One region of the Bradyrhizobium sp. 137 genome, then DNA from elsewhere that is predicted to be linked to it. Evidence: predicted binding sites of a transcription regulator. Region 1 holds the regulator's gene; each other region holds the start of a gene.
What was found. The regulator LexA, encoded in region 1, represses DNA repair genes until DNA is damaged. The targets are predictions, from matches to a motif close to TGTTCNNNNTGTGTTCNG.
Positions count from the first base shown of each region.

Region 1 (7,969 bases):
CCGGAACACGGCGAGGTGCTCGATCAGATCCTGAAGAACGCGGACATGGCGATGTATGCCGCCAAAGCCGCCGGACGCCGCACTTATCGCTTCTTCGAGCCGGACATGGACGCTAAGGTTCGCGATCGGCGGCAGCTCGAGATCGACCTGCGTCACGCCATCGCCCATGGCGGCCTCGAGGTCTATTACCAGCCCTGCCTCGGCCTGAACGACGACCACATCACCGGCTGCGAGGCGCTGGTGCGCTGGCGCCATCCCGAGCGCGGCATGGTCTCGCCAGCCGAGTTCATCCCGATCGCCGAAGACACCGGCCTGATCAACGAGATCGGCGAATGGGTGCTGGCGACCGCCTGCCGGGACGCAGCCATCTGGCCCGACGACATCCGCCTCGCCGTCAACGTCTCGCCAGTGCAATTCAAGAGCGGCACGCTGGCGCTCAAGATCATGGCGGCGCTGGCCGCCTCGGACCTCCCGGCGAGCCGGCTCGAGCTCGAGATCACCGAGGCCGTGCTGATCCGCGACGACGAAGCAGCGCTGGCGATCCTGCACCAGCTTCGCGCCATCGGGGTGCGCATCGCGCTGGACGATTTCGGCACCGGCTACTCGTCGCTGAGCTATCTGCACCGCTTCCCCTTCGACAAGATCAAGATCGACCGCTGCTTCGTCGAAGACATCGCCGGCCCCGACGGCTCCGCCAGCATCGTCCAGGCCGTTGTCAACTTAGCTGCCGCCCGCCGCATGACCACCACGGCCGAGGGCGTCGAAACCGAAGAGCAGCAGCGCCTGCTCCGGGCGCTCGGTTGTTCGGAGATGCAGGGCTATCTTTTCAGCGCCGCGAAACCGGCCGACAAGATGCTGGAGCTGTTCGCGCTGCATCGCAGCCGTCTCGCCCGACGCGAAGGCAGCGAGAGCCGACGCCGCGAGGCCGGTTAGGCTCGCAGACTGCGCCGCAAACGAAATCGCCCAGAAGCGGTCATCCGCTCCCAGGCGATCCATGTCTGAGGCCGTCAAGTCTAGTTCGGCACCGCAGCCTTCGTCGCGCGCTTGGCGGCGACGGCATTCGCGGTGACGCCGTGAAGGAAGTCATAGGCCGCATGCAGCGCCTTGTCGTCCTTCTCCTCCGGCGGGACGTAGGATTGGGAACCGGTCTGCTCGGTGCCATCGGCGGCCGACAAGTGCCCGCGCATCTGGGACTCCGCCATCGTATCCATCCGGCCCTTCAGCTCGGGCGGCACGTCCTGGAGGATCTCGATGTCGGGCGCGACGCCCTGGGCCTGGATCGAGCGGCCCGACGGCGTGTAGTAGCGCGCCGTGGTCAGCGCCAGCGCACCATTGCCGGCGCCGAGCGGAATGATCGTTTGCACCGAGCCCTTACCGAACGAGCGCGTGCCAATGATCGTCGCGCGCTTGTGATCGTGCAGCGCGCCGGCCACGATCTCGGAAGCCGACGCCGAGCCGCCATTGACCAGAACCACCAGCGGCTTGCCCTTGGTGAGATCGCCGCCATGCGCGGTGAAGCGCTGGGTTTCTTCCGGATTGCGCCCGCGGGTCGAGACGACCTCGCCACGCTGGAGGAATGCGCTCGACACCGAGACGGCCTGGTCGAGCAGGCCGCCGGGATTGTTGCGCAGGTCCACCACATAGCCTGCGAGCTTCTCCGGGGGGACCTCCTTGGAGACCGACGCGATCGCCTTCTTCAGGCCGTCGGTGGTCTGCTCGTTGAACGAGGTGATGCGGATATAGCCGATGTCGCCATTCTCGACGTGGAAGCGCACCGGGCGCACATGGATGATCTCGCGGGTGATCGCGACATCGAGCGGCGCGTCGGCACCCTTGCGCACGATGGTGAGCTTGGTCTTGGTGGCGACCGGCCCCTTCATCTTGTTGACGGCCTGCTCGAGCGTCATGCCCTGCACGGCCTCGCCGTCGATCTTGCTGATGAGGTCGCCGGACATGATGCCGGCCTTCGAGGCCGGCGTGTCGTCGATCGGCGAGACGACCTTGACGAGCCCATCCTCCATCGTGACCTCGATGCCGAGCCCGCCAAACTCGCCGGAGGTGGTCTCCTGCATCTCGGTCCAGGCCTTGGCATTCATGTAGCGCGAGTGCGGATCGAGCGAGGTCACCATGCCCGTGATCGCGCCTTCGATCAGCTTGGCACTGTCGGGCTTCTCGACATAGTTCGCCTTGACCCGCTCGAACACTGCGCCGAACAGATTGAGCTGGGAATAGGCATCGTCCGCGCTCGCCGCCGCCCGTGCCGCCCACACGCTGCCGTGGGGACTGGCTACCAGAAGGGTCAGACACACTCCCGTGAGCGCGCCCAGGGGGAACAGCAGGGTTTTCCGCATGGATAGGCTGGCCTTTTGCTTAGCGGTTCTGTTGAGGGCTTATCTCTCGGGCTTGGAAGCCGCCATGCAAATGGCGATCCAGGTCACCTCTCACAACACCATTCTGGTTTCTTCAAGGCCGCCTGGAAGGCCGGCGGCGGTACACCGGCGAAATCCCTTCGCCTCGGCTTAAGCTTTTGGCAACGTTCCGAAACCGCTTCGCGCAACGCGGCATCGGTCGGCCGCCCACGCCTCGCAGCTATGCGATTTTAGGATGGTTTTGGGGGGCCGGACACGCTAGGCGATGGCGACAAGACTTCAAATTCTCGGGAGGACACCAATGAATGACGCGCCCCGCATCCGGCCGGACAGGAACGTCGAACTCGGCGCCAGCAACGAGCCGTTCCAGAATCTACACGAGTTCATCCGGAAGGCGCGCGCCAATCTCAACCAGAATGCCTGGGACTACATCGTCGGCGCTGCCGAGACCGAGACCACGATGCGCCGCAACCGCATGGCGCTGGACGAGATCGCCTTCCGCCCGCGCGTGCTGCGCGACGTTCGCAAGGTCGACGGCTCCGTCGAGCAGCTCGGCCGCAGGATGCGGCTGCCGGTGGTGCTCGCCCCCGTCGGTGCCCTGGAGATCTTCGATCCCGATGGCGCGGCAAGCGTCGCGCGCGCCGCCGGCACCTTCGGTGCGGCGCACATGTTGAGCTCGGTGTCCGAGCCGGGGCTCGAGAAGACCGCCGAGGCCGCGCCCGACGCGCTGCGGCTCTATCAGCTCTATGTCCGCGGCGACGATGCCTTCGTCGCCGATGTCGTCAGCCGGAGCGAGAAGAACGGCTATGCCGCGTTCTGCCTGACTGTCGACACCGCCCATTACAGCCGTCGCGAACGTGACATCGCCAAGCGCTACGTTCGCGAAAGCCGCCTGCGCGCGACCGGCGGCGATTTCCAGAAGGGTCTGGAATGGCGGACGGTGAAGATGATCAAGGACAAGTTCAGGATCCCACTGATCCTGAAGGGAATCGCCACCGCCGAGGACGCTCAGATCGCGATCGATCACGGTGTCGAGTGGATCTACGTCTCCAACCATGGCGGCCGTCAGCTCGATCACGGCCGCGGCGCCATGCATGTGCTGCCTGAAATCGTCGAGGCGGTGAAGGGCCGCGCCAAGATCATGGTCGATGGCGGCTTCTGCCGCGGCACCGACATCATCAAGGCGATCGCGGCCGGCGCCGACATCGTCGGCATCGGCCGGCTGCAATGCTGGGCGCTGGCGGCGGCCGGCGAAGCCGGCGTGATGCGAATGCTGGAATTGCTGGAGGACGAAGTGCTGCGCTGCCTCGGCCTCTTGGGTGCCACCTCGTTCGCCGAAATCGACAAATCCTGCCTGCATCAGGCGACCGCAACGAATGCGCCGAGCGTGTTCAGCGCGTTCCCGCTGTTCGACCACGAGCCCTACCGATACTGAAATGTGAAAGAACACGATGACCTCACTCTCCCCCGGCAGCGCCGATGCGCTCCTGTTCGATCTCGGCCGCGTGGTGCTCGATATCGATTTCTCCAAGGCGATCGCCTGCTGGGCGGGGCATGCCGGCTGCCAGCCCGAGGCCATCGTCGCGCGCTATGTGCGTGACGAGGCCTACCGGCTGCACGAGGTCGGCAAGATCGGCGACGAGGATTATTTCCAATCGCTGCGTTCATCGCTCGGGATCGGCATTTCCGACGCGCAGTTTCTGGAGGGATGGAACGCGATCTTCGCCGGCGAGATGCCTGAGATCGCCGAGCTCTTGCCGCGCGCGGCGAAGCAGATGCCGCTCTATGCCTTCTCCAACACCAATCGGCCGCATGTCGACTATTTTTCGAAGGAATATGCCGGCGTGCTCGGGCATTTCCGCGAGCTCTATCTGTCGTCCAGCATCGGCCTGCGCAAACCGGATGCGGAGGCGTTCGATCATGTCGTGGCGGCGATCGGCGTGCCAGCCAGCCGAATCGTCTTCTTCGACGACCTGGCCGAGAACGTCGAGGGGGCGCGAGCGCGTGGACTGACGGCGGTGCATGTCACCTCGCCCGGTGATGTCGGCAACGCCTTGCTAGCGTTGGGAATTTGACCACCGATGCCGAACAGGATCGGGGTCGGGTTTCGGGCACCCAAATCCGCTCGGGTATGGAACCAATTCACTTTGTACATTTTTGTACAGAGTTCCGGGAACGGAATACCTCCCTCCGGACTCTATGAGTCCGTTGGGACGTCTACATCGGACTTATTCTCGTGCTGGGCAAAGCCTACCTCACAAAGCAAGCCTCCTTGCTGCTCGAATTCGCCAAGACAACTTCGGATTCGCGCCTCTCCGCCAAGCTGATCAGCAAGGCCGCCGACCTAAAGTCGCAGGCCGATCCGCTGCCGGACAAGGATCAAAGCCCCAAAGCTCCGGACGTGACATCCAGCGTCAGTTCGGGCGAACAGACGCAGAGTTGATCCGATGCCGGCCGTGGCGCTCATCCTTCTCGTCCTCGCCATGGCTATCCTCGTACCGGTCTGTCTCGCCTTCCGGATCATGCCGTGACCGGTCTGAGCACGATTCTTCATGACGGAGATCACGCAGGATAAATCATCCTGTCGGCGCCTTTGCCTCGCGCCTGCACTCGGCTAGAACTTTCGCCGCCCATTGCCGATATGCTCAGCAGGAGTTTCCGCCCTTGGCCCTGATGCCGGTTTCTGACGCGCTTGCCGCGGTGCTGGCGGGTGCGGAGCCGCTGCCTGAAGCGATGGTTTCCCTCAACGAGGCCTATCATCGCGTGCTCGCACGCGATGTCCCGGCGCTGCGCACACAGCCGCCGGAAGCAATGTCGGCGATGGACGGCTACGCGGTGCGCGCGAGCGATGCAACAAAGCTCGATAGTACGCTCACCTTGATTGGCGAAGTGGCGGCGGGTCGTCCGTTCGCGGGAACGCTGGGCCCCGGCGAAGCCGTGCGGATCTTCACCGGCGGCGTCATTCCCAACGGTGCCGACGCGGTCGTGATCCAGGAGGACACGGTTGCGGACGGCAAGCGCATCACGATCAAGGAAGCCGCGATTGCCGGCCGCCACATCCGCCCCGCGGGCGTCGACTTCTCCGAAGGAGACGTGCTCCTGCGCAAGGGAACCCGTCTCACCGAGCGCGATCTCGCGCTCGCCGCCGCCATGAATCATCCGCAGCTTGCCGTCTGCCGCCGTCCGAAGGTCGCGATCCTCGCCACCGGCGACGAGCTGGTCATGCCGGGAACCACACCCGCTCACGGCCAGATCGTCTATTCCAACGGCTATGCCCTGCACGCGCTCGCCCGCAGCGAGGGGGCCGATACCATCGACCTCGGCATTGCCGCCGATACGCTGGAGGCCACCACTGCCGGCATCCGCCGCGCCCGCGAGAGCGGCGCCGAGATCCTGGTCACGAGCGGCGGCGCGTCGGTCGGCGACCATGATCTGGTCCAGCAGGCGTTGAGGGACGAAGGCATCGCGATGGCGTTCTGGAAGATCGCGATGCGCCCGGGCAAGCCGATGATGCATGGGCGGCTCGGCGCGATGCGCGTGATCGGCCTGCCGGGCAATCCTGTGTCATCCTACGTGTGCGCCTTCCTGTTCCTGGTGCCGCTGATTCGCGCCTTGTCGGGACGATCCATGATTCATCACCGACAAGAACGGGCCGTGCTCGGCCGCGATGTGGATGCAAACGATATGCGCGCGGACTATCTGCGCGCACATCTGGAGACGCGCGACGATGGCACGTTGGTGGCCCTTCCCGTCAATCACCAGGATTCCTCGCTGCTTGCGAATCTCGCTGCAGCACAGGCACTTCTCGTCCGCGCACCGTTCGCTCCGAAGGCAGAAGCCGGCTCGCCTTGCGAGGTCCTGCGCCTGCCCGTCTGAACGCATCCACCACACGCGTTCCGCGAACTTTGTCCCGTTCACGGTAAATTAAGCAGTTGCGGAACACATATCGAACATATAGTGTCCGTTCATGATTTGTTTCGAGCATGTAGCGGTTCACCGCTCCAATTTAGCGTCTCGGAATCGAACGACATCAACCGGGGGACTTTGGTCGAGATGTTAACGCGCAAACAATACGAGCTTCTGCGGTTCATCAGCGAACGTCTGAAGGAAAGTGGCGTGCCGCCCTCCTTCGACGAGATGAAGGATGCGCTCGACCTGCGCTCGAAATCGGGCATCCATCGCCTGATCACCGCGCTCGAGGAGCGCGGCTTCATCCGCCGCCTGCCCAACCGCGCCCGCGCCATCGAGGTGATCAAGCTGCCCGAGCTCCAGGCCGCCGCCGGCAGCCGCCGCGGCTTCACGCCGAGCGTCATCGAGGGCAATCTCGGCAAGGTGCGCGCGAGCTCCAGTTCTTCCGCGGACGAAGGCGAGCGTCCCGTTGCGGTGCCCGTGATGGGTCGCATCGCGGCCGGCACGCCGATCGAAGCGTTGCAGACCCGCAGTCACACCATTAGCGTGCCGCCCGACATGCTCGGCTCGGGCGAACACTACGCACTCGAAGTGCGCGGCGATTCGATGGTCGAAGCCGGCATTCTCGATGGCGACATGGCGCTGATCCAGCGTAACGAGAGCGCCGATACCGGCGACATCGTGGTGGCCCTGATCGACGACGAGGAAGCGACGCTCAAGCGCTTTCGTCGCCGGGGGGCGTCGATCGCGCTCGAGCCCGCCAATGCCGCCTACGAGGTGCGCATCCTGCCGCCGAACCGGGTGAAGATTCAGGGCAAGCTGATCGGGCTGTACCGCAAGTACTGAGACGGGCCAGCGGTCATTCGATACCAATGATTCCGATTGGAGCGGACGATGGTCCGCTCCAGCTGGATAGTCTTTTGGTCTTGCGCAGATTATCCGGCCCCTCTCTCCGGCGCTCCATCCTCGGCATGCGGCTCCAAGCACGCATCGCTTGTGAAGAGATCGTGCGCAGGATCGCTTTAAGCGCCTTCGCAGCGTGCTGATCGCTTGCATCGGCCGCGCAAGCATTCGCAACTCAATTGCAGCACCATGCACGCAATCTGCGCACGTAGGGAGCGAGCTATTCCGCAACGCCTAAACTCCCATCAACCGACAGCCACGGCGAAGCTGGCCACATTCCCCCTCTCGGCGCCCGCAGGCCACGGGCGCTCGCATCCGCCGAATGCACTGAAGCGAGCTTTGTTCCTATGACTTCGGGAAAGATAATGTGATCGTGTCCGGCAACGCCAGCCGCAGATTTGCCCACAACCGAGCAGAGCGTTACGTGCTTCCACTCTGATAGAGGCTTGCGCCTCCGAAGGAGGCGCGGGTTGCTATCTTCGAATGAGGAGCACCCGATGTGTGACTACAGCCTGCATGCCGTTGCATCTCGCCCCGCCGAAGTCGGCGAGACGATCGTGTCGACAACGTTCCGCGGCACCTCAACGCGCGGCTTTGCTTCCGCGGCCGATCCGACCGTGGCCGTCTGCCTGCTGCCGGGAACGGAGCTCGCCTTCGCCGACAACGTCCGTTACGATAATCGCTGGATCTGGACGCGCACCATCAACTCCCGCGTCGGCAAGTTCGGCAAGATCGATCCGCACATACCCGACCGCCATCATGACGCGATCGAATTCCCCGACGGCAAA
Region 1 is NZ_JADPKU010000033.1:85,608-93,576, forward strand. It holds gene IVA78_RS06410 (EAL domain-containing protein) at 1-933, shown strand, start outside; gene IVA78_RS06415 (S41 family peptidase) at 1,014-2,351, opposite strand; gene IVA78_RS06420 (alpha-hydroxy acid oxidase) at 2,671-3,804, shown strand; gene IVA78_RS06425 (HAD-IA family hydrolase) at 3,821-4,444, shown strand; gene IVA78_RS06430 (hypothetical protein) at 4,606-4,812, shown strand; gene glp (gephyrin-like molybdotransferase Glp) at 5,034-6,245, shown strand; gene lexA (transcriptional repressor LexA) at 6,423-7,124, shown strand; gene IVA78_RS06445 (hypothetical protein) at 7,679-7,969, shown strand, end outside.

Region 2 (7,969 bases), on a different contig from region 1:
AGCACGATGAGGTCGGCATTCAGCGCGTTGGTGCGGTCGACGATGGCCTCGATCCGCTCCAGCGGCATCCAGGGATCGCAGGCATGGATGTCGGCGATGACAGCGATCTTCAGCGGAAGATCCGCCGGCCATTGCCGCGGCGCCGGATGATAGCGGGTAACGCGAAGCCGCAGCATCGGCTCGACGCCGACACCGTAGGCCGCGGTCGAGGCGCCGAGGGCGGACAGGGCGCCGATGGAACGGATGAAATGACGGCGAGTGATCATGGACGCTCGATGGTGATGCTGGTTCTCGATGCGACCCGATTGGAGCGGAATTGGGGTGCGCTCGTGCAGACCGTCTGCATCTCCGTGCAGGGACCTGCACAAGATTACCGGAAATTCATGATAACCGGAGCACTCTGCACTTGCGCAAATCAGTCGTCGCTCTCGTCCGAGCCGAACAGGCCGAACTGGGCCGCATCGCGCGAGGGCTCGGCGAGACCGAGATGACGGAAGGCGTGCGAGGTGAGCAGGCGGCCGCGCGGGGTGCGCTGGAGATAGCCGCACTGGATCAGATAGGGCTCGATGATGTCCTCGATCGCATCGCGCGGCTCGGACAAAGCGGCGGCCATGGTCTCGACGCCGACCGGGCCGCCGCCATAGTTCTGCGCGATGGTCGTGAGGTAGCGGCGGTCCATGGCATCGAGGCCTGCGGCATCGACCTCGAGCGCGCTGAGTGCGTGGTCGGCGATCTTGCGGTCGATCTTGTCGGCATCGGCCGCCGAGGCGAAATCGCGGACCCGGCGGAGCAGACGGCCCGCGATGCGCGGTGTGCCGCGGGCGCGACGCGCGATCTCGTTGGCGCCATCGCCGGTCATGCCGACATTGAGCACGCGCGCGCCGCGGCTGACGATGCTTTCCAGTTCTTCAATGGTGTAGAAATTGAGCCGCACCGGAATGCCGAAGCGGTCGCGCAGCGGATTGGTCAGCAGGCCAGCGCGCGTGGTGGCGCCGACGAGGGTGAATTTCGACAGCTCGATCTTCACCGAGCGCGCCGCCGGGCCCTCGCCGATGATGAGGTCGAGCTGAAAGTCCTCCATCGCGGGATAGAGCACCTCTTCCACCGCCGGACTGAGGCGATGGATCTCGTCGATGAAGAGCACGTCGCGCTCTTCGAGGTTGGTGAGGAGAGCGGCGAGATCGCCGGCCTTGGCGATCACCGGCCCTGATGTGGCGCGGAAGCCGACGCCGAGTTCCTTCGCCACGATCTGCGCCAGCGTGGTCTTGCCGAGGCCCGGCGGACCCACGAACAGCACGTGATCCAGCGCCTCGCCGCGCTTGCGCGCCGCCTCGATGAAGATCGAGAGGTTCTTGCGCGCCTGCTGCTGGCCGACGAAATCGGAGAGCGATTGCGGGCGCAGCGCGGTGTCGCCGACATCATCGCTGCGGCGCTCGGGCGAGACCATGCGATTGGCCTTGGGATCGCTCACTTCGCGAGCTCCTTCAGGCCGAGGCGGATGAGCTGCGCGGTCTCGGCATTCTCGCCCGCACTACGCGAAGCCGACGCAATCGCCGCGGCGGCTTGCGGTTGGCCGTAGCCGAGATTGACCAGTGCGGAGATCGCATCCGCCACGGGCCGCGGCGCGCGCTGGTCGTCGACGGCGCCGGCGAGATGCACCACGGCCGGATCGACATTGGCAAAGGCCGGCGTCTTGTCCTTCAGTTCGGTGACGATGCGCTCGGCGACCTTGGGGCCGACGCCGGGCGTGCGCGCCACCGCCCCCTTGTCGCGCAGCGCAATGGCATTGGCGAGGTCAGCCGGCGACAAGGTGCCGAGCACGGCGAGCGCGACCTTGGCGCCGACGCCCTGCACGGTCTGGAGCAGGCGAAACCATTCACGCTCCTGGTCAGTGCGAAAGCCGAACAGTTTGATCTGGTCCTCGCGGACATAAGTCTCGATCGACAGCACGGCCGCTTCGCTCGGCGACGGCAGATGCTGCAACGTGCGTGACGAGCAATGCACCTGATAGCCAACGCCGCCGACGTCGAGGATGACGAAATCCTCACCGTAGGAATCGATCAGGCCCTTGAGCTTGCCGATCATATCCCCACGACCTTCAGCCTGAACGCGGTGCTCTGGCGGTGATGAGCGTGGGTGATGGCGATGGCGAGCGCGTCGGCGGCATCCGCCGACGGCGGCTCGGCCTTGGGCAGCAAAATCTTGAGCATCATCGCGATCTGTTGCTTGTCGGCGTGACCGGCGCCGACCACCGTCTTCTTGACCTGGTTCGGCGCATATTCGGCGACAACGATGCCGAACATCGCGGGCGCCAGCATGGCAACGCCGCGGGCCTGGCCGAGCTTCAGTGTCGCAACGCCGTCCTTATTGACGAAGGTCTGCTCGACCGCGGCTTCCATCGGCTGGTGATCGGACAGAACGGCCGCGAGCCCCTCATGGATCGCAAGCAGCCGGCTCGCCAACGGCAAGTCGTCCGGCGGTTCCACCGAGCCGCAGGCGACGTAGATCAGACGGTTGCCCTCAGCCTCGATCACGCCCCAGCCGGTGCGGCGCAGGCCGGGGTCGATGCCGATGATGCGAACGGGGCCGCGAATCGGGAGCGCAGTCATGGGCCAGTGATAGCGGCTGGCCGCCCGAAGCGAAACAGAAACAGAACGGAAGTAACAGGGGAAGTGGGATACCGCGGGGCGCACCGCCGCTCAGCACACATTCCGGTGTCATACCCGCGAAGGCGGGTATCCAGTATGCCGCGGCTTATCGGTATTCTTCGAACGTCTCTGGAATGCTGGGTCGCCCGGTCAAGCCGGGCGACGACAGGGTTGAGACGCTAGCCGCCCATCTTCGCCATCAGCGCGTCCGACACCTCGAAATTGGCGTAGACGTTCTGGACGTCGTCGTGCTCATTCAGCATGTCCATCAATTTGAGCAGCTTCTCGCCGGTCTCGTCGTCGACCGACACCGTGTTCTGCGGCTTCCAGATCAGCGCGGCCTTGCGCGGCTCACCGAACTTGGCTTCCAGCGCCTTGGCGACGTCGCGATAGCCTTCGGTCGAGGCGTAGATCTCGTGTCCGCCCTCGCCGGAGATCACGTCGTCGGCGCCGGCCTCGATCGCGGCGTCCAGCACGGCATCGTCAGAGGCGACGCTGCGATCGTATTCGATGACGCCGGTGCGGTCGAACATGAAGGAGACCGAGCCGGTTTCGCCGAGATTGCCGCCGGACTTGGTGAAGAAGGAGCGGATGTCGGACGCGGCGCGGTTGCGGTTGTCGGTCAGCGCCTCGACGATGACGGCGACGCCGCCGGGGCCGTAGCCCTCGTAGCGGATCTCGTCATAATTCTCGCCCTCGCTGCCGAGCGCCTTCTTGATGGCGCGCTCGATATTGTCCTTCGGCATGTTCTCCTGGCGCGCGGCGATCACGGCGGCGCGCAGGCGCGGGTTCATGGCGGGGTCGGGTGTACCCAGCTTGGCCGCGACGGTAATTTCCCGCGCCAGCTTGCCGAACAGCTTCGACTTCTGGGCATCCTGCCGCCCCTTGCGGTGCATGATGTTCTTGAATTGGGAATGTCCGGCCATGCGTGGTCTCTTGAAGGGTCTTTGGATCGTTCGCCGATGGGTGGGAGGCGCGGCCTTATAGGCCGCCAACCCACCGGAATCAAAGGGATCTGCTGCTCTAAGGTAGCACTGTAAAGGTAGCCGCCGTAATGGCCTCTGCCTAGGTCTCAGGCATCGTTAACCCTGACTTCATTTCAGCCTGCGAAAATAGCGTCCGACCGTCCCCGACCAGAGAGACCCGATGGCGTTCGGACTATTTCGGAAGCGTCTGCCGGACATGGCTGCGCCTGCGGCAGCCCCGCAGGCTGCGCAGCCGGTGGCTCATTCCGAGCCCGCCGGGACCGCCGATGGCGATTCGGCCCGCGAGATCCTGGAGCTGCTGGAACTCGAGCTCGGCGCGATGATCCGGCAGCTCGAGCGCGCCGCCAATTCGGTGGCCGGCGGCGCCGAGGCGACCGCCGCAACCCTTGCCGCCATTCGCGACCGCACCGACGCCCTGACCGGCCGCACCAACGCGGCGCAATCGACTGCCTCGACGTTCGCCCATGCCGCCGACAAGTTCACGCAGTCCGCGCTGGGAATCGGGGCGCAGGTTCGCGAGGCAGGCAAGCTCGCCGACGAGGCCAGCGCCGCCGCGCAGGAAGCCCGCGCCAATGTCGATCGCCTGCGCGAGTCCTCTGCCGCCATCGGCAATGTCGTCAATCTGATCGCGCAGATCGCACGGCAGACGACGTTGCTCGCGCTCAACTCGACCATCGAGGCCGCGCGCGCCGGCGCGGCCGGCAAAGGCTTTGCAGTCGTCGCGACGGAAGTGAAGGCGCTCGCAGTGCAGACCCAGGGCGCGACCGAAGAGATCACCAAAAAGATCGATGCGCTCCAGCGCGACGCCGCCGGCTCTGCGGATGCCGTGCACCGCATCTCGCAGGCGATCGAGGCGATCCGCCCGGTGTTCGAGACCGTCAACGGCGCCGTCGCCGAGCAGAACGCCACCACCAGCGAAGTCTCCGGCAACGCTGCCAGCGCCTCGGACTTCATCGTCTCGGTCGGCGAGAGCGCGGCCGAGATCGATGCAGCCACCAAAGCGGCCGAGACTCATGGCGAGAACGTCGCCAGCGCCGGCCGCGCCGTCACCACCTTCGCGCAAAAGCTGAAGTCGCGTTGCGCCGTGCTGCTCCGCCAGAGCGAGCACGATGACCGCCGCAAGACCGAGCGCTTGCCCTGCCATCTCAAGTTCGAAACCGCGCGCGGTGTGATGCCAGTCTACGAGATCGCGATGGACGGCGTGCTGATCGGCGGCGCGGACGCAGGCCGGCTTGCGCCGCAAGCGCTGGTCGAAGGCACCCTCGAGAACGTCGGCGCCTGCCGCCTGCGCGTGGTCGAGCAATCCAAAGCCGGCGCCCGCGCGCATTTCGTCGGCCCCAATGCCGAGCTCCGCGAGAAGATCGAGGACAGGCTGTGGTCGATCCATGAGGAGAACACGGAGTTCGTCACCCGCGCCATGGAAGCCGGCAACGAGCTGACGAAGGTATTCGAGCAGGCGGTCGCGCGCGGCGAGGTCAAGATCGACGACCTCTTCGACACCGACTATGTGGAAATTGCAGGCACCGATCCGCAGCAATATCGCACAAAGTATCTGGACTGGGCCGACCGCGCGCTACCGCCGTTCCAGGAGGCATTCCTGGCAAAGGACCAGCGCATGGCGTTCTGCGCCATGGTCGATCGCAACGGCTTCCTGCCGGTGCACAACAAGATCTATTCGCATCCGCAGCGGCCGGGCGAGGTGGCCTGGAACACGGCCAACAGCCGCAACCGGCGGATATTCAACGATCCGGCGGGGCTCGCCGCCGCGCGCAACCTGCGCTCGTACTTGGTCCAGAGCTATGCGCGCGACATGGGCAACGGGAACACCGTGATGATGCGGGAGATCGACGTCCCCATCCGGGTGCAGGGCCGGCACTGGGGCGGATTCAGGACGGCCTACAAATCGTAGTGCACGCTCAGGCAAGACGGCAGGCGCGAATCATCCTTTAGCTGAAGCTGGAATGGGAATGCCGCCGTGAGCCGGCGAACGGCTCTCCTTGAGGACTCATCGCACATGTCCGCCGTACAACTTGCAGTCATGGACACCGGCTCCAACCGGACGCTGGCCGAACGGCTGATCGACCAGCTCGCCGATCGCATCGGCGGCCTCGGCGTGGAACTCGCCGACATCGCCGGCAATGTCCAGGAAGTCGCAAGCCGCGTCGCCAATCAGTCGGAACGGTTTCACCACCTCCAGAAGACGGCCGAGACGATGGTCTCGGCCAACCACGACATCGCCAACGCATCTCAGGCGGTGCAAACGACGTCGTCCGCCGCGGCCGACGAGATCGCGCAGTCGCGCAGCGCAGTCGATACCGCCGTCAGCCACATCTCCGAGCTCGTCGCCGCGGTGGAGCGGATCGAGGCGCGATTGAGCGCCGTCGGCTCGGCGCTGGCCCAGGTGGCAAAGGTCTCCGGCTCGATCGAGGCGATCGCCAAGCAGACCAATCTGCTCGCGCTGAACGCAACCATCGAAGCGGCACGCGCCGGCAATGCCGGTCGCGGCTTCGCCGTGGTCGCGAGCGAGGTGAAGAACCTCGCCGAGGCCACTCGTCAGGCCGCGCATCAGATATCCGACACCGTGCGCGATCTCGACGGCCAGATCGAAGGCCTGATCGGCGAGAGCAGCGACGCTTCGCAGCGTGCCAAGACTGCCGGCGAAAGCGCCCAGCAGATCTCCAGCATCATCTCGCGCGTCCAGCAGGGTTTCGCCTCAGTGGAGGCGGAGATCGGCAGCGTCACGCGAGCTGCGACCTCCAACCTCGGGCATTGCGACACCGTGATCGGCGAGCTCAACGAGCTTGCCAAGGGCGTCGATCTGTCCTCCCGCGATCTCAGGAGCGCCGACCAACGGATCGCAAAACTGCTCGACACCTCGGAAGGCCTGATCGCGCTGATCGCCGACAGCGGCGTGGCGACGTCGGACGCGCCGCTGATCCGCGTGGTCATCGAAACCGCCAAGCGAATCTCCGCCGAGTTCGAAGCCGCGATCGATCGCGGCGATATCACGCTCGACCAGCTCATGGACGAGAAGTACCGCGAAATTCCCGGCACCGATCCGAAACAATTCCTCACCAATTACGTCGAGTTCACCGACCGCGTCCTGCCCGCGATCCAGGATCCGATTCAGAAATCCGATCCCCGCATCGTGTTCTGCGTCGCATGGGCCAAGGGCGGTTATCTGCCGACCCACAATCCGAACTACCGTCTGCCGCAGGGCAAGGACCCGGTCTGGAATAACGCCAATTGCCGCAACCGCCGCCTGTTCACCGATCGCGCGGTGAAGAAGGTTGCGGCCAACACAAAACCGTTCCTGCTCCAGACCTACCGCCGCGACATGGGTGGCGGGCAGTTCGTGCTGATGAAGGATCTATCCTCGCCGATCATGGTCCGCGGCAGGCACTGGGGCGCCTTCCGGATGGGTTTTCGCCAGAGCTGACGGCCCGCAAGGCGCCTCGCGCGACGGCATTCCGGTGCCCTCAAAACAAAAACTGAAAAACAACCCCATGCACAGTAGCCGGGGCCAGCGAAATCAAAGGCTTACGCGGGCAGGCCCGAAGAAGCCGCGACGCCGTTGACGCGTCGGGCAAAACAGGGGCATAATGCTATTATTCCGAAATCGCGCATTTGCGCTTTTGCTGCCTCGTGGGAGCGGGCCGCGTAGCCGGCTGCGACCCCATTCGTCTCGCGCGGAGAGCCCTGACACGCTCGCACATGACCTTAATGCTAACGTTGCGCAGGGCAAGCGGAGAAGATCCTGCAGTCAGGCGGAAGCCGAATTGCTCTGAGTTACAAGCCGAGCGCGATCTCGGCCCATTTCAACATGCGGTCGCTATTGAGGAACGCCAGCACCGCCGGTTCCAGTGACGCGGGCGCGCCCGATCCAACCAAAGCCGTGGCGGCCACCATGTCGCACCGCTGATTGAAGGCGAGTGAGAGCGCGTTGCGATTTCCCTCGACGCGATAGGGCCGGCTGCGGCCGCGCATCGGACCGACGATGATCTCTCGACCGGCACCGATCGGCGTTGCCTTGCCAATCAGCGCCAGGTCGCCCATTTTTTCGAGGTCGTTATCGTCGGCGACGCCGGTGGCGCAATTGCAAAACCCGAGCTTGGCGCGAACGTAGAGCTGGACCTCGCCGCCGCAATCCTCGGCCTTGCAGCGGAATGCCTTTCCTTTCCCCCAGGGATCTGCGCCGAAAGGCCAGTCGGTTTCTGACCACACCGGGCGGACCTCGCCGAGTGCCGCTGTAGCACGTGCCGGTTCGCCGGATCGCAATGTCCAGAGCGCAGCGACTGCGCAGAGCAGTGCGGCGGCTGCGCCGATCGCCATGAA
Region 2 is NZ_JADPKU010000045.1:2,264-10,232, reverse strand. It holds gene IVA78_RS11550 (metallophosphoesterase) at 1-266, opposite strand, end outside; gene ruvB (Holliday junction branch migration DNA helicase RuvB) at 416-1,447, opposite strand; gene ruvA (Holliday junction branch migration protein RuvA) at 1,468-2,085, opposite strand; gene ruvC (crossover junction endodeoxyribonuclease RuvC) at 2,082-2,609, opposite strand; gene IVA78_RS11530 (YebC/PmpR family DNA-binding transcriptional regulator) at 2,828-3,574, opposite strand; gene IVA78_RS11525 (methyl-accepting chemotaxis protein) at 3,795-5,543, shown strand; gene IVA78_RS11520 (methyl-accepting chemotaxis protein) at 5,649-7,073, shown strand; gene IVA78_RS11515 (hypothetical protein) at 7,424-7,969, opposite strand, start outside.
Region 2: ruvC (crossover junction endodeoxyribonuclease RuvC) is a predicted target of LexA. The motif match lies at 2,640-2,657, and genes of this name have one in related genera.

Region 3 (7,969 bases), on a different contig from region 1:
GCCTCGCCGATTCCGCAGAACGGCCGCGACATGCTGTGCGTGGCGCAAGACAATTTCGTCATCGCGGCGGCGCGGCAGTGCCGCAGCGGCCAGACCCAGGCCGCGTTCACGCAGGTGACACCGACGCAAGGCGCGGACGGCAACCTCATTGCCTATCTCGCCGAGGATTCCGAATATGACGACGAGCAGGCGCGCCTCGCCGGCATTCAGCGGCTGCTGGTGATCGCGGGCTATGACGTCGGCGCGATCGACGGCGTCGATGGGCCGAAGACGCAGGCCGCGCTGGCTGCCTTTTTGAAGGGCCGCGGGCTGTCCTCCGACGTCGTGTCGTCGCCGAATGTCTTCAAGAGCATGGTCGATGCGGTGCAGACGCCGTCGACCACCGGCCTCACCTGGTGCAACGACACGCCGCACAAGGTGATGGCGGCGGTCGCGACCGACGACGGCAAATCGGTGACGAGCCGCGGCTGGTATCGCATCGATCCAAAGACATGCCTGCATCCTGATGTGACCGGCCAGCCCAGGCAGATCTTCAGCTTCGCGGAAGCGGTCGATGCCGACAACCGCGTCATCAAGCTGAAGGACCGGCCGCTGAACTGGGGCGGCGACAAGCAGCTCTGCACGCGCGAGACCAAATTCGAGACGAGCGAGCAGACCGATTGCGGCGCGCGCGGATTTGCGGCAACGGGGTTTGGGGCGGTGGATGTGTCGAGCGGCGGCAAGACGCTGCGGTTTGCGATGCCGTGAGGAAATGGCGTGATGACGCTACATAGACCGGTGTCGTCCTGGCAAAAGCCAGGACCGATTAACCCAGGATTGGGTTTGGCGAAGAACGACAACCAGAATGCCCCCATCGATGCGCCGCGGAGTAGGGGTCTGACTTTGGCCAGCACGACAATTGAGGGCCGGGCGGCTGCGCGCGCAACAGATAGAGAATCTTGATGAAATCCCCCCGCACCTTCGCCCACATCGACACCTGGGTGTTCGATCTCGACAACACGCTCTATCCGCATCACGTCAATCTGTGGCAGCAGGTCGATGCGCGGATCGGTGAGTTCGTGTCGAGCTGGTTGAACGTGACCCCGGAGGAAGCGCGCAAGATTCAGAAGGACTATTACCTGCGCTTCGGCACCACCATGCGCGGCATGATGACCCTGCACGGCGTCTCCGCCGACGACTACCTCGCCTACGTCCACAAGATCGACCACTCGCCGCTGGAGCCGAACCCGGCGCTCAGTGCAGCCATCGCTGGACTGCCTGGCCGCAAGCTGATCCTGACCAACGGCTCGGTCGACCATGTCGATGCGGTGCTGGCGCGGCTCGGCTTCGCCTCGCATTTCGACGGCGTGTTCGACATCATCGCCGCCGAGTTCGAGCCCAAGCCGGCGCCGCAGACCTACCGCAAATTCCTCAGCCAGCACGCCGTCGATCCGACCCGCGCCGCCATGTTCGAGGATCTCGCCCGCAACCTCACCGTCCCGCACCAACTCGGCATGACCACGGTGCTCGTGGTGCCCGACGGCGCGAAAGAGGTGGTGCGCGAGGACTGGGAGCTGGAGGGCCGCGACGCCGCTCATGTCGATCACGTCACGGATGATCTGACGGGGTTTTTGGCCAAGCTGTCACGGTAGGCCTTATCGCTCAACCATGCATCGTCATACCGGGGCGCCCGAAGGGCGAACCCGGAATCTCGAGATTCCGGGTTCGATGCTTCGCATCGCCCCGGAATGACGGTGGAGATACCGGGGCAAGCCCGGTAGCGACGAATGTGCGCTTGACTTGACCTTTCCAAATCCCGAAAAAGCGCCCAATCCATCAAAATTCCCGTTTCCTTGAGGAAATCCCGATGTCCCTTGCAGCCCTCGAATCCACCATCAACAGCGCCTTCGACGCGCGCGAGACCATCTCGACCACGAGTAAGGGCGAGGTGCGCGAGGCCGTGGACCAGGCGCTGGAAATCCTGGACAAGGGCGAGGCGCGCGTTGCCGAGCGCGGCAGCGACGGCAAGTGGAAGGTCAACCAATGGCTGAAGAAGGCCGTGCTGCTCTCCTTCCGCCTGAACGACATGGACGTCATTCCCGGCGGATCGGGCAAGGCGACCTGGTGGGACAAGGTGCCCTCGAAATTCGAAGGCTGGGGCGAGAACCGCTTTCGCGATGCCGGTTTCCGTGCCGTCCCCGGCTCCATCGTGCGCCGCTCGGCCTTTATCGCCAAGAACGTTGTGCTGATGCCGTCCTTCGTCAACCTCGGCGCCTATGTCGATGAGAGCACCATGGTCGACACCTGGGCCACCGTCGGCTCCTGCGCCCAGATCGGCAAGCGCGTGCACATCTCCGGCGGCGCCGGCATCGGCGGCGTGCTCGAGCCGCTCCAGGCCGAGCCCGTGATCATCGAGGACGACTGTTTCATCGGCGCGCGCAGCGAGGTCGCCGAAGGCGTGATCGTGCGCAAGGGCGCGGTGCTGGCGATGGGCGTGTTCCTGGGCGCCTCCACCAAGATCGTCGACCGCGAGACCGGCGAAATCTTCATGGGCGAAGTGCCCGAATATTCCGTGGTGGTGCCGGGCGCGCTGCCCGGCAAGCCCCTGAAGAACGGCCAGCCCGGTCCGAGCACCGCCTGCGCCGTCATCGTCAAGCGCGTCGACGAGCGCACGCGGTCGAAGACGAGCATCAACGAGCTGCTGCGGGATTGATCGGACGCGCATGACCGATGCTCTCTCCATCGCCCGCGATCTCATCCGCTGCCCCTCGGTAACCCCGGCCGATGCCGGTGCGCTTGGGGTGCTTGAACAAGCCCTGACCGCAGCAGGCTTCACCTGCCACCGCGTGACCTTCAGCGAACCCGGCACCGCCGACATCGACAATCTCTATGCGCGGATCGGCAGCGAGGGCCCGCACATCACCTTTGCCGGCCACACCGACGTGGTGCCGCCCGGTGACGAGAGCGCCTGGAGCGTCGGCGCGTTCTCGGGCGAGGTCCGGGATGGGGTCCTGCACGGCCGCGGCGCGGTCGACATGAAGGGCGGCATCGCCTGCTCGGTGGCGGCGGTGCTGGAGCATCTCGCCGCCAATGAGGGCAAGCCGCGCAAGGACGGCAAGGGCTCGATCTCTTTCCTGATCACCGGCGACGAGGAAGACGTTTCGATCAACGGCACGGTCAAGCTGCTGAAATGGGCCGCCGAGCGCGGCGAAAAGTTCGACCATTGCGTGCTGGGCGAGCCCTCCAACGTCGAGACGCTCGGCGACACCATCAAGGTCGGCCGCCGCGGTTCGCAATCCGGCACGCTCTATGTCGACGGCGTGCAGGGCCATGTCGCCTATCCGCATCGCGCCTCCAACCCAGTGCCTGATATCGCACGGCTGATCGTGGCGGTCTCCGACGAGCCGCTCGACCATGGCAGCGCCCAGTTCCAGGCCTCCAATCTCGAATTCACCTCGGTCGACGTCGGCAACAAGGCCAGCAACGTCATCCCCGGCGAGGCCCGCGCGAAGTTCAACATCCGCTACAACGACAACCACACGCAAGCCAGCCTGCGCGAATTGGTCGAGGCGCGCCTCGCCAAAGCCTGCGGCAACCGCATCCGCGCCCGCATCGTCTGGGATCACTCGAACTCCAACGTGTTCGTGACCAAGCCCGGCCCGTTCACCGATCTTGCAGTGTCCGCGATCGAAGAGGTGACGGGCCGCAAGCCGGAGCTGTCGACCTCGGGCGGCACGTCGGACGCGCGCTTCATCTCCAGCTATTGCCCGGTGATCGAGTTCGGCCTGGTCGGCCAGACCATGCACCAGATCGACGAGCGGGTGCCGGTGACGGATCTGGAGAAGCTGACGCGGGTGTATCGGGAGATTTTGGCAAGGTATTTTGCTTGAGTCCCTGTTGCCTCCACAAACAGAGCTGTCATCGCCCGACTTGATCGGGCGATCCAGTATTCCAAAGACAGTCGTGATTGAACCGGGAGGCCGCGGCGTACCAGATGCCCCGGTCCCGGCTCCGCCAAGGCTACGCCGGGGCCACAAGGGTGCTCGGCCGCCGAAACTTTTGCGAAGGCGGCAAGCTGGGGCATGACGGCCGTGGATGTAGCGAGAGCGGCACCCTGCGCCCTCCGCGCATCTCAATAATCCACCTTCACCAGATACAGCCCCTCCGGCGGGGCGACGATGCCGCAGGCGGCGCGGCTGCGGGCGGCGAGTGCGGCCGACAGATCATCGGCTGTCCAGCGTCCCTCGCCGACCCAGACCAGCGATCCCACCATCGAGCGCACCTGGCTGTGCAGGAACGAGCGCGCAGAGGTGACAATGGTGATCTCGCGGCCGTCGCGTATCACCTCGAGCTGATCGAGCGTCTTCTCCGGCGACTTGGCCTGGCACTCGGTATCGCGGAACGTCGTGAAGTCGTGCTTGCCGAGCAGACGCTGGGCTGCTGCATGCATCGCGTCACTGTCGAGCCGGCGCGGCACGCGCCAGGCGCGACCGACGTCGATGGCGAGATTGGCGCGGGTGTTGATGATGCGGTAGCGGTAGTGGCGCTTGATCGCCGAGAAGCGCGCCTCGAAGGTCTCGGGCACGATCTCGGCCTCGAGCACCGCGACCGGATGCGGGCGCAAATGCGCGTTGAGCCCGTCGCGAAAACGATCCGGCGCAAATTGCTTGCCGATGTCGACATGCGCGACCTGGCCAAGCGCGTGCACGCCGGCATCGGTGCGGCCAGCGCCATGCACCCGCGCGTCCGCGCCGGTCATCGCCTTCACCGCGGCCTCTAGCGCGCCCTGCACCGAGGGCAGCGTCTCCTGCACTTGCCAGCCGAAGAACGGCGCGCCGTCATATTCGATGGTGAGCTTGTAACGGGGCATCGTGTCCAGTTTCACCGTCATTGCCCGCGAAGGCGGGCAATCCAGTACTCCGCAGCCTATCAGATCAACCGAGAAGCCTCGGCGTACTGGATACCCCGCCTTCGCGGGGTATGACAGTGTCAGCTGAATTTCGCGCCCGCCCTCACAGGCACGCCGCGCAGAAAGTCCGCGGCCCGCATCCTGGCCTTGCCTTCGCGCTGCAGCTCGAGGATGCGGACGGCGCCCTCGCCGCAGGCGATGGTGAGGTGGTCGTCGAGCACGTCGCCCGGCACACCTGAGCCGTTCGCCAATTCACATCGCAGGATCTTGATGCGGGCATTTTCGCTGACGTCCACAAGCTCGGTCCAGGCGCCGGGAAACGGCGACAGGCCATGGATGTGGCGCAGCACCGCGCGTGCGGGTTTCGTCCAGTCGATCCGCGCCTCGGCCTTGTCGATCTTGGCGGCATAGGTGACACCGTCCTCGCTCTGCTTTTTGAGCTGGAGCCCGCCGCGTGCGAGCGCCGCCATCGCGCGCACCATCAAATCGGCACCTGACCGGGACAGGCGATCGTGCAGATCGGCCGCGGTCATGCTGTCGGTGATCGCGATGCGCTCGGCCATGGCGACGTCGCCGGTATCCAGGCCGACATCCATCTTCATCACCATCACGCCGCTTTCGGCATCGCCTGCCATGATGGCGCGGTTGATCGGCGCGGCGCCGCGCCAGCGCGGCAAGAGCGAAGCGTGCAGATTGTAGCAGCCGAGCTTCGGCGCATCGAGGATCGCCTGCGGCAGGATCATGCCATAGGCGACGACGACGGCGGCATCGGCATCGAAGGCGCGAAACTCGTCGAGCGCTTCCGGCGTCTTCAACGTCTTCGGCGTCAGCACGTGAACGCCGAGTTTTCGCGCCGCTTCTTCAACCGGAGTGGGCTGCAATTGCAGGCCGCGCCGTCCGCCCGGCTTCGGCGCGCGGGTGTAGACGGCGGCGATCTCGTGGCCATGCGCGACCAGCTCGAGCAGCGTCGGCACGGAGAAATCGGGCGTGCCCATGAAGATCAGGCGGAGGGGCATGTGGAAGACCTGCGAAAGGCGCAATCCCGTGACAGTCATTCCGGGGCGGCTCGAAGAGCCGAACCCGGAATCTCGAGGTTCCGGGTTCGATGCTTCGCATCGCCCCGGAACGACAGAAAGCCTACTCTACCCCGCGCGTTTGGCGGCCTTCTCGAACTTCTTCATCACGCGGTCGCGCTTGAGCTTCGACAGGTAGTCGACGAACAAGACGCCGTTGAGATGATCGATCTCGTGCTGGATGCAGGTGGCATAGAGGCCTTCGGCATCCTCCTCGTGCAGCTTGCCATCGAGATCGGTGAAGCGCACGCGCACCTTCGCCGGGCGCTCGACCTCCTCGTAATATTCGGGGATCGAGAGGCAGCCTTCCTCGTACACTGAAAGTTCCTCTGAGGAGGAGAGAATCTCCGGATTGATGAAGACGCGCGGCTCGTGCCTGGTCTCGCCGTCCTCGTCGCGCTTGGCGAGGTCCATGGTGATCAGCCGCAGCGGCTGCGCGACCTGGATCGCGGCGAGGCCAATGCCAGGCGCGTCGTACATGGTCTCGAACATGTCGTCGGCAAGCTTGCGGATCTCCGACGTGACCTTCTCGATCGGCTTGGAGACCAGACGCAGCTGCTTGTCGGGCAGGATGATGATTTCTCGTAGGGCCATGGCCGCGATTTAAGCCGCGTGTCGGGTGCGGTCAATCCGGCGCGGAACTCCGTTAACCCTCCGCTAACCATAAAACTTCAGATTTCGTTAACCATAAGAATCAATGGGACTTTGGCCATAAACGTTCGCTATTCGTTCGTGGAGCCCGGCGAATCGGCTAGAAGGGTCGGCATGAACGAGATCATCTTCGTGCTCGGCGAGTGGCCGGTGCGCACCATCGACGCGCTGATCGGCTTCGGCGCCCTCGTCCTCATCCTGCTGGTGGTGATTGCCCTGGTGATCGCGCGCTCCGGGCGGCGCGGCGCGGAACTCGCGATGGCCAATGCCATCCGTGCCGACGAGCTCGAGGAGCGCCTGAGCGAGGTGCTGCGGGCCCAGAGCGAGGCTTCGGGCCGGGTCGACGCCATGACCCAGGCGCTGGCCGGCCGCCAGGCCGAGATGGCGCGGGCGGTCAATGAGCGGCTGGATTCGGTGACGCATCGCGTCGGCCAGTCCATGGAACACTCCACCCGCAACACCATGGAGAGCCTGCGCGCGCTGCATGAGCGGCTCGGTATCATCGACAGCGCGCACAAGAACCTCAGCGACCTCACCACCCAGGTGACGACCCTGCGCGACGTGCTCGCCAACAAGCAGTCGCGCGGCGCCTTTGGCCAGGCGCGGATGGAGGCGATTGTCCAGGACGGTCTTCCAAAAGGGTCCTACGAGTTCCAGTTCACACTCTCGACCGGCAAGCGGCCCGATTGCGTCGTGTTCCTGCCCGACCAGCGCCCGCTCTGCATCGATGCAAAATTTCCGCTGGAGGCGGTGACGGCCCTGCACGATGCCCGTACCGACGAAGAGCGGCGGATTGCCACGCAGCGGTTACGCGGCGACGTGATGAAGCACGTCAGCGACATCGCCGAAAAATACCTCGTCACCGGCGAGACCCAGGAGATGGCGCTGATGTTCGTACCGTCGGAATCGGTCTATGCCGAGATCCATGACGGCTTTGACGACGTGATCCAGAAAGCGTACCGCGCTCGCGTGGTGCTGGTGTCGCCTTCGCTTTTGATGCTCGCGATCCAGGTGATGCAGCAGATCATGAAGGACGCGCGCATGCGCGACGCCGCCGACCAGATCCGCACCGAGGTTATCAAGCTCGGCGACGATTTAGGCCGTCTGCGCGACCGGGTGCTGAAACTGCAAAAGCATTTCTCCGACGTCAACGAGGACGTCCGCCAGGTTCTGATCTCCGCCGACAAGATCGAGAAGCGCGCCGGACGCATCGAGGAGCTCGATTTCAGCAAGAGCGATGCGGCCGATGCCCCACGGCTGGTCGCGACGGACGCGGGCGAGGTGTTCCCGAGGAAGCTGCAGGCAGGGGAGTGAGATTAAGGCACACTGTCATGCCCCGCGCAGGCGGGGCATCCAG
Region 3 is NZ_JADPKU010000021.1:80,611-88,579, reverse strand. It holds gene IVA78_RS04225 (DUF1036 domain-containing protein) at 1-747, shown strand, start outside; gene IVA78_RS04220 (pyrimidine 5'-nucleotidase) at 942-1,631, shown strand; gene dapD (2,3,4,5-tetrahydropyridine-2,6-dicarboxylate N-succinyltransferase) at 1,847-2,692, shown strand; gene dapE (succinyl-diaminopimelate desuccinylase) at 2,703-3,869, shown strand; gene truA (tRNA pseudouridine(38-40) synthase TruA) at 4,112-4,849, opposite strand; gene fmt (methionyl-tRNA formyltransferase) at 4,969-5,904, opposite strand; gene def (peptide deformylase) at 6,031-6,555, opposite strand; gene rmuC (DNA recombination protein RmuC) at 6,727-7,926, shown strand.
Region 3: rmuC (DNA recombination protein RmuC) is a predicted target of LexA. The motif match lies at 6,678-6,695, and genes of this name have one in related genera.